Regions from separate parts of the Nocardioides sp. Z50_6 genome, predicted to be linked through region 2. Evidence: predicted binding sites of a transcription regulator. Region 2 holds the regulator's gene; the other holds the start of a gene.
The links. The regulator LexA, encoded in region 2, represses DNA repair genes until DNA is damaged. The targets are predictions, from matches to a motif close to TCGAACANNTGTTCGA.

Region 1 (4,635 bases), on a different contig from region 2:
CGGCAACCCGGCGCTCGTGGTGCCGGCCCACCCGGTCGACGGGCTGCCGACGAGCCTGCAGCTCGTGGGACGGCCCCGCGACGAGGCCACCGTGCTGGCCCTCGGCGCCGCCTTCCAGCGCGCCACCACCCACCACCAGCGTCAGCCCTTGCCGGTCATGGCGGGGTAGCTCGTCCCACCCACCCACGAAGGAGACACGATGTACCTGACGATCAAGGACGCGGCCGACGCGCTGCGGAGCGGAGAGACGACCTCGGTGGCGCTGGTCACCGAGGCCATGGAGATGACCGAGGCCCACGACAAGGAGCTCGGCGTCTATCTCGAGGTCTACCAGGAGTCGGCCCTGCTCACGGCGGCGAAGGCGGACGAGGAGCTCGCCGCGGGCCAGGACCGCGGGCCCCTCCACGGGATCCCCCTCGGGGTCAAGGACATCATCGCCACCGACGAGGGTGTGACCACCGCCCAGAGCCTGGTGCTCGACCGCACCTGGGGTGAGCGGGGCGACGCGCCGGTGGTGCGCCGCCTGCGCGACGCCGGGGCGGTGATCACCGGGAAGCTGACCACCATGGAGTACGCGATCGGCATCCCCGACGACTCCAAGCCGTTCCCGATCCCACGGAACCCCTGGAACCTCGACCACTACCCGGGTGGGTCCAGCTCGGGCACCGGGAACGGCGTCGCGGCCGGGTTGATCCTCGGCGGGCTGGGCACCGACACCGGGGGCAGCATCCGGTACCCGGCGACCAGCTGCGGGATCACCGGCATGAAGCAGACCTTCGGCCGGGTGCCGAAGTCGGGCTGCGTCCCGCTCGGCTACAGCTACGACCACATCGGCCCCATGGCCCGCTCCGCCGAGGACTGCGCGTTGATGCTGCAGGTCCTCGCCGGGCACGACCCCAGCGACGCCACGTCGGTGGACCGGCCGGTCGACGACTACGTCGGGGCCCTCCGGGGTGACCTGACCGGCGTGCGGATCGGCCTGGACATGCTCTCCACCAAGGGCGGCGTCGATGCCCCCGAGTCGGATGCGCTGCTGGCCGCGGCGGTGGAAGAGCTGGAGGCGGCGGGCGCGACGGTGGTCCCCGTCGAGCTCCCGTACTACGACGAGATCAACACGGTGACGATGTCCGGGCTCTCGGCCGAGGCATACGCCTACCACCGCCCGGACCTCCAGGACCGGTGGGAGGACTACTTCGCCGGAACCCGGGCCGCGGTGGTGGGCGGGGCGCTCGTGAGCGCGGGCGACTACGTGCAGATGCAGCGGGTGCGACGGGCGGTCCAGCGCATGGTGGCCGGGCTCTTCGCCGACGTCGACCTGATCGTGACGCCGACCGCGAGCGGCGGCGCCCCCGCCTTGGCCGACCTCACCTTCGACGGGCTGCTGGACCCGCTGCACACGCCGTACTGGAACGCGATGGGCAACCCGGCGATGTCGGTCCCGATGGGGTTCTCCGCCGACGGCCTGCCGATCGGCATGCAGATCGTCGGCCGTCCCTTCGACGAGGCCGCCGTCTTCGCCGCCGGGCACGCGTACCAGCAGCGCACCGCCTGGCACCTGGCCCTGCCCCCGATGGTTGCCCAGCACTTCGCCTGACCCCCCCGGGGGGGGCCGGGGTCGGCACAGACCCCGGCCACCCACGTGACCCCGACCCGACCCACCCTGAGGAGAGTTCCATGACGTTCGACTCCGCCGCGCTCGTCGACGCGCAGCTGCGCGCCGCCGGCATCACCCCCTCGCCGGAGGAGGTGGCGGCCGTCGTCGCCGCCACCCCCGCCCGGCTGGCCGCCATCGACGCGCTGTACGACATCCCCGAGGCTCGCTACGAGGAGCCGTCGCTGGTGCACAACGCTGCCAGCCCGGGCTGACGTTGCCAGCGGCCCGCCCCGTGGGGAGGTCGTCTGCCTGGAACGCCTGGTCCCAGGCGCGGGCGGCGACCTCCTCGCAACGGAGCCCAACGTGCCCACCGACTACGCCGGCGGCACTCCACGCGAGGTGAGCATGGACCGGACCGGCCGCCTCCTGCGGATCCAGGCCGACGAGGACGTCGTGGTCGGCACGGCGGCCAGGTCGACGACCAGCCGTTCTCGGTGGTGGTCGCCGGGTTCCGGCTGGTGGCCTGGGACCCCGCCGAGGGCGGGCTCTCGATCGTCAGCACGACCTCGCTGCCGGTGGGGACGCCGTTCGTCTTCGCCCAGTCCATGCTGCGCGCCGTCGATCTCGGCTGAGCGGGTGACGACTCAGCGGGCTCTCGTCGGGGCCTTCAAACAGCGCCACGCAGCGAAGGCGCTGACGAGCACGACCACCGCCACCATCACCATCGGCGGCAGCGTCTCCTCGGAGCCGTCGACGGTCATCAGGACCATGGCGGCCACGATGCTCGTCCCCATCAGCACGGAGAACACCAGCAGGGGCGCGACGAAGAACTCGCCCGCGGCGCTCCCTCTCAGGGTCTGGATGCCAGCGATGACGAGCGCGGGCAGCAGGACGGCCAGGTCGATGACGTGGATGGGGTTCACCCACAGGCCTGCGTCGACCACGCTCTGCGGCGGCTCGCCGGTCAGCGTGGCCGGGATCAGCTCACTGAGCCAGAGCAGCCCGAACAGCACCCCGATGGCGATCGAGGTCCAGCCCGCCAAACTGCGCGACCGGCGCTGGAGCAGAGCCTCGTCCTCGGCGCGCAGTCCGTTGACGCTGAAGATGATCGCGTAGGAGGCCAGCCCGAGCGCGGCCACGTAGACCAGGAAGAGCTCGTTGAAGTGGACGGCCATCGCGTAGACGAGGAACGCGTAGACCAGGTAGAAGAGCGTGCCGAGCCACACCAGTCCCGCTCTGTGGGAACCCCGGTAGTAGCCATGACCGCCGAGCAGCAGGACCGCCACGGCTATGAGGTTGCCGACGTCCTGGCCCCGCGCCTGGGTGGCCCAGTTCTCCGTCTCCTCGGCGTAGACGTCCGCGTCCACGAGGCCCAGGACGCTCGTCGCGGTCACGAGCGTCGAGATCGCGAGGGTCCACACCCAGACCGACTTCGAGCCTTGCTGACCCATCGCGCCTCCGTGGTGTTGGAAGGTGAGCGTAGCGAGATCGCGCCGGAGGGGCGGAACTCTCTCTATTCTGCCTCTTTTCGAACACTTGTTCACACTCTGAGATTACGGCGCAGGGAGGGTAGAACTGTCGGTGCCGACTGGTTGGGTTGACGCATGTCGACCACCCGCCCCGCCACTGCGGCACCCGGTGCCACCGGTGCTCCCGGTGGGTTCGGGGTGCCGTCCCGGGTCGGGGTCCTGGTCGCCGCCGCACGGGAGGCGGTCCGCTCCGCTGGCACCCTCGACCTGTCCACGGTTCCGCTCACCGAGCTCGGTGAGGTGATCCAGACCGTCGCCGAGCTCGAGTCCGCAGCCACCGCCCTGCGACTGGCACTCTCCGCCGAGGCCGACGCCCGCCAGATCGCCGACGACCCCGACGTCGGTGGCGCCGCCACCGGCACCGACGCCTGGCTCGCCGGGCTGCTGGGCTCCACCCGCGCCTCCCAGGCCGCCGGAGTGCGGTTGGGAGAGCTGCTGAAGACCAAGTACGCGGTGACCCGTGAGGCGTTCGCCGCCGGACGACTCCGCACCGACCAGGTCCGCGTGATCGTCGAGGCCGCCGAGCAGTCCCCCGACACCGCCACCCCCGACCAGATCGCCGAAGCCGAGGAGCACCTGGTCGCCAAAGCCACCGGCGACGCCACCCGCACCGGCCGACCGATGAACGCCAAAAGGCTCCGCCAGGCCGCCCGCCGCATGTTCGACCCCGTCGACCGCGACCTCGCCGACGCCCACGAGCACAAGATGCTCACCCGCGAGAAGCACGGCGCCGACCGGGAGACCTTCCTCTCCCTCCACGACAACGGCGACGGCACCTGGAGCGGGAAGTTCCGCATCCCCGAGCTCCACGGCCACCTCCTCGACACCGTCCTGGGCCACCTCACCTCCCCCCGCCGGCTCGCCGCCAAGCGCGCCGCCGACGGGACCCGTCAGAGCGTGATCGACGAGTCCGCCCCGTCGTCGCAGTCCTACCTGGTCACCCAGGGCCAGGCCCTGTGCGAGCTCATCGAGCACCTCCCCACCACCGGACTGGCCACCTCCCAGGCCACCGTCCTGGTCACCCTCAGTCTCGACGCCCTCCTGACCGGGATCGGTGCGGCCAAGCTCGACACCGGCACCACCATCACCGCCGGCGAGGCCCGCCGCCTGGCGTGTGGGGCCGGGCTGGTCCCCGCCGTGCTGGGGAGCCGGTCCGAGCCCCTCGACCTGGGCCGGCTGACCCGACTCCACACCCTCACCCAACGCCGCGCGCTCTCCCTGGTCTACGACAGCTGCGCCGTCGGCGGCTGTGAACGCCCCTTCGCCTGGTGCGAGATCCACCACCACCAGCTCTCCTGGGGCAACCACGGACACACCGACCTCGACAACGGGCTCCCCCTCTGCGGCCACCACCACCGCAAAGCCCACGACCCGGGCTGGGACCTCAGACGACACCCTTGTGGGGACTACCGATTCCACCGGCGGCGGTAGGAGCGAGGCGCCGCGGCGGGTCCCAGCGGGCGGGTCCCAGCAGGTGGGTCACGGCCGGGTGCTTCACAGCGGACCGAAGGC
Region 2 (4,635 bases):
GTCATCGTGCTCATCGGGACCTCCTGGGGAAGTGGCGGTCAGCCTGTGGGTGTTGCTGTCGAACTGATGTCTAACTGCGACCACCGACAGTCCTGACGAAGCACTGGGGCGATCCGTCTCGATCACACGTTCGATCGAACACATGTGCGACGTTAGATCAGGTGTTCGAACGAATCAAGGACCTGGCCGAACAATTGTTCGATGGCGTGTCGCCCCGCCGGCCGGGCGGATACCCTCGCCACGTGCGCAGGCAGGACTGGACGCGTGAGCGACGCGTCGTACGACGGGTGGTCGCCAACGCCGCCGCGCCGGACGCCGGCTCACCCGACGCCGTCTGGCCCGCCTCCGTCCCGGCGGTCGCCCAGGTGCTGCGCGAGGGACTCGAGATGGCCGAGGGCGTCACGCTGCTCGTCGGGGAGAACGGGTCCGGCAAGTCGACCCTGGTGGAGGCGGTGGCGATGGCGTTCGGCCTCGCGGCCGAGGGGGGCACCCGCAACGTGCAGGAGGGGACGCGTGCCACCGAGTCACCGCTGCATCAGTGGCTCGACCTGGAGAAGTCCCCGGGAGCCCCGCGCTGGGGGTTCTTCCTGCGCGCCGAGACGATGCACGGCTACTTCACCCGGCAGGAGGGGTTCGCCACCGGTCAGGACCCGCGCTACCACGAGATGAGCCACGGCGAGTCGTTCCTGGCCCTGCTGCGCTCCCGGTTCGACTCCCCCGGGCTCTACTGCCTCGACGAGCCGGAGGCGGCGCTGTCGTTCAGCGCCCAGATCGCCCTGGTGGCGACGCTGCACGAGCTGGCCGGCCGCGGAGCGCAGGTGCTGTGCGCCACCCACTCTCCCCTGGTGGCGGCCCTGCCCGGCGCCCGGCTCCTCGAGGTGGGGCCGTGGGGGATCCGGGAGACGACGTGGGACGAGCTGGAGCTGGTGAGCCACTGGCGGCGCTACCTGGACGCGCCGATGCAGTACCTGAGGCACGTCCTCGACTGAGGACCACCAACGCCGCGCCCGGTCGCCATCCGCCACAAAGCACAGTGATGTCATCAGTTTCAGGCATGCGGGTGTGATTCCCGCGCGAATAGCGTGGCTGCATGCGCGATCTCCTGACCACTCCCATGGAGACCATCGAGGCCGATCTCGAGGCCCTGGTCGTCACCATGGCGCAGTCCCCGGCCTTCAAGACCGTCGAAGAGCCGGACGCCACGGTCTACTGGTCCCACCTCCCGCTCGAGGTGTGCAACGTGATCGCCAACGCCCGGATCGCCTCGGCCGACGTCGCCGGGCGCGTCCCCGAGCTCCTGGCGCCCTTCCTTGACCGAGGGCTCCCCTTCCAGTGGATGACCACCCCCGAGACCACCACCCCGGCACTCGAGGCCGCTCTGGCCCAGGCCGGCCTGGTGGCGACCGAGGCGGCGGCGATGCACGTCAACCTGGACCGGCCGATCGACCCCGAGGCCCCCGACGACGTCTACATCGACGTCGTGTGGCCCGACCACACCGAGCCCGTCGCGGCCACGATCTTCGCCGGGCTCGGCCTCCCGGCGCACGCCGGGGGCACCCACATGGACTTCCTGGACACGATGGACCCGGCCGACCACCAGTTCTTCATCGCGCGCAGCTCCTTCACCGGCGACCCCCAGGGCGCCGGGACCTCCCACCGCCGCGGGAACAGCGTGATGCTGGGCAACATCGTCACGCTCCCCCAGGCCCACGGGCGCGGCCTCGAGCGAGCCCTGGCCGGCACCATGATGAACCGGGCCCGGGAGACCGGCGCCGGCACCGCCACGGTGATCGCCGCCGAGGAGACCTACCAGGCCCTGGTGGACCTGGGCTTCCGTACCGGGTTCAACGTGGTCAGCTGGGTCTGCAGCCCCTGACCCTGAGCGACACGCCCGTTCGAACACCTGTTTGAACTCCGCCTCCTGGCGCACTACGGTGAGGTCACCGAGACCGCACCACCCCCAGGAGGCACCGCATGCCCAAGACGCGCGAGACGAGCGGCAAGGTCGTCCCGATGCCGGACGGGCCGCCGGACGCGACCGGGCTCACCCCGCGTCAGCAGCGGATCCTGCTCTCCATCAAGGACTCGCTCGAGCAGCGTGGCTACCCGCCGAGCATGCGCGAGATCGGCCGGGAGGTCGGCCTCACCAGCTCCAGCAGCGTCGCCCACCAGCTCAAGGTGCTGGAGGAGAAGGGCTACCTCAAGCGCGACCCCAACCGCCCTCGGGCCCTGGAGGTCTTCCTGCCCGAGGTGCTGGCCGCCCGCCGGGCGATGAGCAGCGCCGAGGAGTCGTCGTTCGACCCGACGGGTGTGGGTGACGCGGCGCCCGCCGCCCAGTACGTCCCGGTCCTCGGCCGGATCGCCGCCGGCGGGCCGATCCTGGCCGAGGAGCGCGTCGAGGACGTCTTCCCGCTCCCCAAGCAGCTCGTCGGCGACGGCACCCTCTTCCTCCTCGAGGTCTCGGGCGACTCGATGATCGACGCGGCCATCTGCAGCGGCGACTACGTGGTGATCCGGCAGCAGCCGGATGCCGCCAACGGCGAGATCGTGGCCGCGATGATCGACGGCGAGGCGACCGTCAAGACCTTCCAGCGCAAGGACGGCCAGGTCTGGCTGCTGCCCCACAACGACGCCTACGAGCCGATCGACGGCACCCACGCCACCATCCTCGGCAAGGTCACCGCGGTCCTGCGCCGCATGTGATCCTGGCCCGGGAGGTCAGGCTAAACTCGCGGCGATGCGACGGTCCCGAGCAGAGCCCCAGTCCTCACCGGCCCCGCCGCTCGCCGAGGGGGTCTCGCCGGAGGTGTTCCGCACCCGGCCCGACGACCGCTTCAAGCTGACGGCGGAGTCGAAGGACCTGCTCGACGCGCTCTCCCGGGCGAGCGCGGAGGCCGGCTGGGTCTCGGCGCTGGGCTACAACCTCACGATCAGCCACAGCCACCGCTTCGTCTGGTACCGGGTCGCCAAGGTCGCCACCCGCACCGTGCGGCACCACTTCGCCACCCACGAGGTCTCCCTCGACGTCGACCACGCGATGCGGGTGCGCTACCCGACGGCGCTCTTCGCCGACTACTTCGCCTTCGCCTTCGTCCGCGACCCGCTCGAGCGGTTCCTCTCGGCCTGGCAGGACAAGGTCGTCAACACGAACTACTTCAAGTTCGACGGCGACACCCACGCCCGGATGCAGCGGGTCGAGGAGTTCGCCCGGTGGACCGCCACCCACGACCTGCGCGCCGTCCCGGGCACCGACCAGCACCTGGCGCTGCAGACCCGACTGATCGACCTCGACCGGGTCGACTTCGTGGGACGGCTGGAGACCTTCGACCGCGACTTCGCCGAGGTCTGCGAGCGGGTCGGCGCGCCCGCCGTGCCCGCCCGCCCGCGCAACCAGACGGCCCCCGGCGGGCGTCGGCTCGACGTCTCGGACGAGCTCCGCGAGCTGGTCAGCGCGATGTACCGGCGCGACTACCAGATCCTCGGCTACTGAGCCCTACTCCCCGGCGGCCGCGGCCAGGCGGCTGAGCGCCTTGCGCACCACCTGCGGGTCGTGGGTCGTCCACATGGGCGGGAGGCTGGCCTTGAGGAACCCGCCGTACCTCGCGGTGGCCAGCCGCGGGTCGAGCACCGCGACCACACCCCGGTCCGAGGTGGTGCGGATCAGCCGGCCGGCGCCCTGAGCCAGCAGCAGGGCGGCGTGGGTCGCGGCCACCTGCATGAAGCCGTTGCCCCCGGCGCGGTCGGCCGCGCGCTGGCGGGCCGACATCAGCGGGTCGTCGGGACGCGGGAACGGGATCCGGTCGATCAGCACCAGCTGGCAGGTCTGCCCTGGCACGTCGATTCCCTGCCACAGGCTCAGGGTGCCGAACAGGCAGGTGTGCGGGTCGGCCACGAACTGACGCGCCAGCTCGGGGAGCTGGGCCTCGCCCTGGGCCAGGGTGGTCAGGTGGGGCAGCCGTTCCCGCACCACCTCGGCGGCCGCCTCGGCGGCGCGGCGGGAGGAGAAGAGGCCAAGCGTGCGCCCGTCGGCGGCGTCGACGAGATCGACGATCTCGTCGAGCTGCGCCTGGCCCAGCCCGTCCCGGCCGGGCGGCGGCAGGTGGCGGGCGAGGTAGAGGATGCCCTGGCGCCCGTAGTCGAACGGCGAGCCCACGTCGAGCCCGCGCCACGGGCGCGCTCCCTCGGACTCGACGGCGGGGGCGCCGGTGTCGACGCGCTCCGAGGGCTTGAGCCCCAGGCTGCCGGCCACGGAGGCGAAGTCGCCGCCCAGCATCAGGGTCGCCGAGGTGAAGACGACCGTCTTGTCGGTGAGCAGGCGCTCGCGCATCTGCGCCCACACCTGGAGCGGTGCCACGGCCAGCCGGGCGGGCATCCGCTCGCGGGCCTCGTTGAGCCACAGCACGTCGGCGTCGCTGCCGGCCGCCATCCGCTCCGCGGTCGTGAAGACCTCCTGAGCCAGCCCCTTGGCCTGGGTCCGGGCGGCGTCGGCCTCCCCCGCGCCCTTCTCCTCCTTGCCGAACGCCGAGACCACCGCCCGGGCGGCGTCGCGGACCAGCACCAGCGCGTCGCCCAGCTGCTGCCCCATCTGGTCGATCCGGCCCCCCGGGGTCATCGCCAGGGCGTCGGCGAGGGCCT

Region 1: the regulator LexA is predicted to act here: its motif matches at 3,123-3,138, upstream of AC4BGE_RS07865 (HNH endonuclease signature motif containing protein).

Annotation. Positions count from the first base shown of each region.
Region 1 covers NZ_JBZAJB010000002.1:651,393-656,027, reverse strand. Annotated here, with positions in the region: gene AC4BGE_RS07890 (amidase) at 1-169, shown strand, start outside; gene AC4BGE_RS07885 (amidase) at 200-1,594, shown strand; gene AC4BGE_RS07880 (hypothetical protein) at 1,675-1,866, shown strand; gene AC4BGE_RS07875 (hypothetical protein) at 2,089-2,226, shown strand; gene AC4BGE_RS07870 (hypothetical protein) at 2,239-3,045, opposite strand; gene AC4BGE_RS07865 (HNH endonuclease signature motif containing protein) at 3,199-4,554, shown strand; gene AC4BGE_RS07860 (hemerythrin domain-containing protein) at 4,618-4,635, opposite strand, start outside.
Region 2 covers NZ_JBZAJB010000006.1:184,480-189,114, forward strand. Annotated here, with positions in the region: gene AC4BGE_RS15300 (LysM peptidoglycan-binding domain-containing protein) at 1-14, opposite strand, end outside; gene AC4BGE_RS15305 (AAA family ATPase) at 243-989, shown strand; gene AC4BGE_RS15310 (GNAT family N-acetyltransferase) at 1,091-1,876, shown strand; gene lexA (transcriptional repressor LexA) at 1,975-2,703, shown strand; gene AC4BGE_RS15320 (sulfotransferase family 2 domain-containing protein) at 2,738-3,490, shown strand; gene AC4BGE_RS15325 (ATP-dependent DNA helicase) at 3,494-4,635, opposite strand, start outside.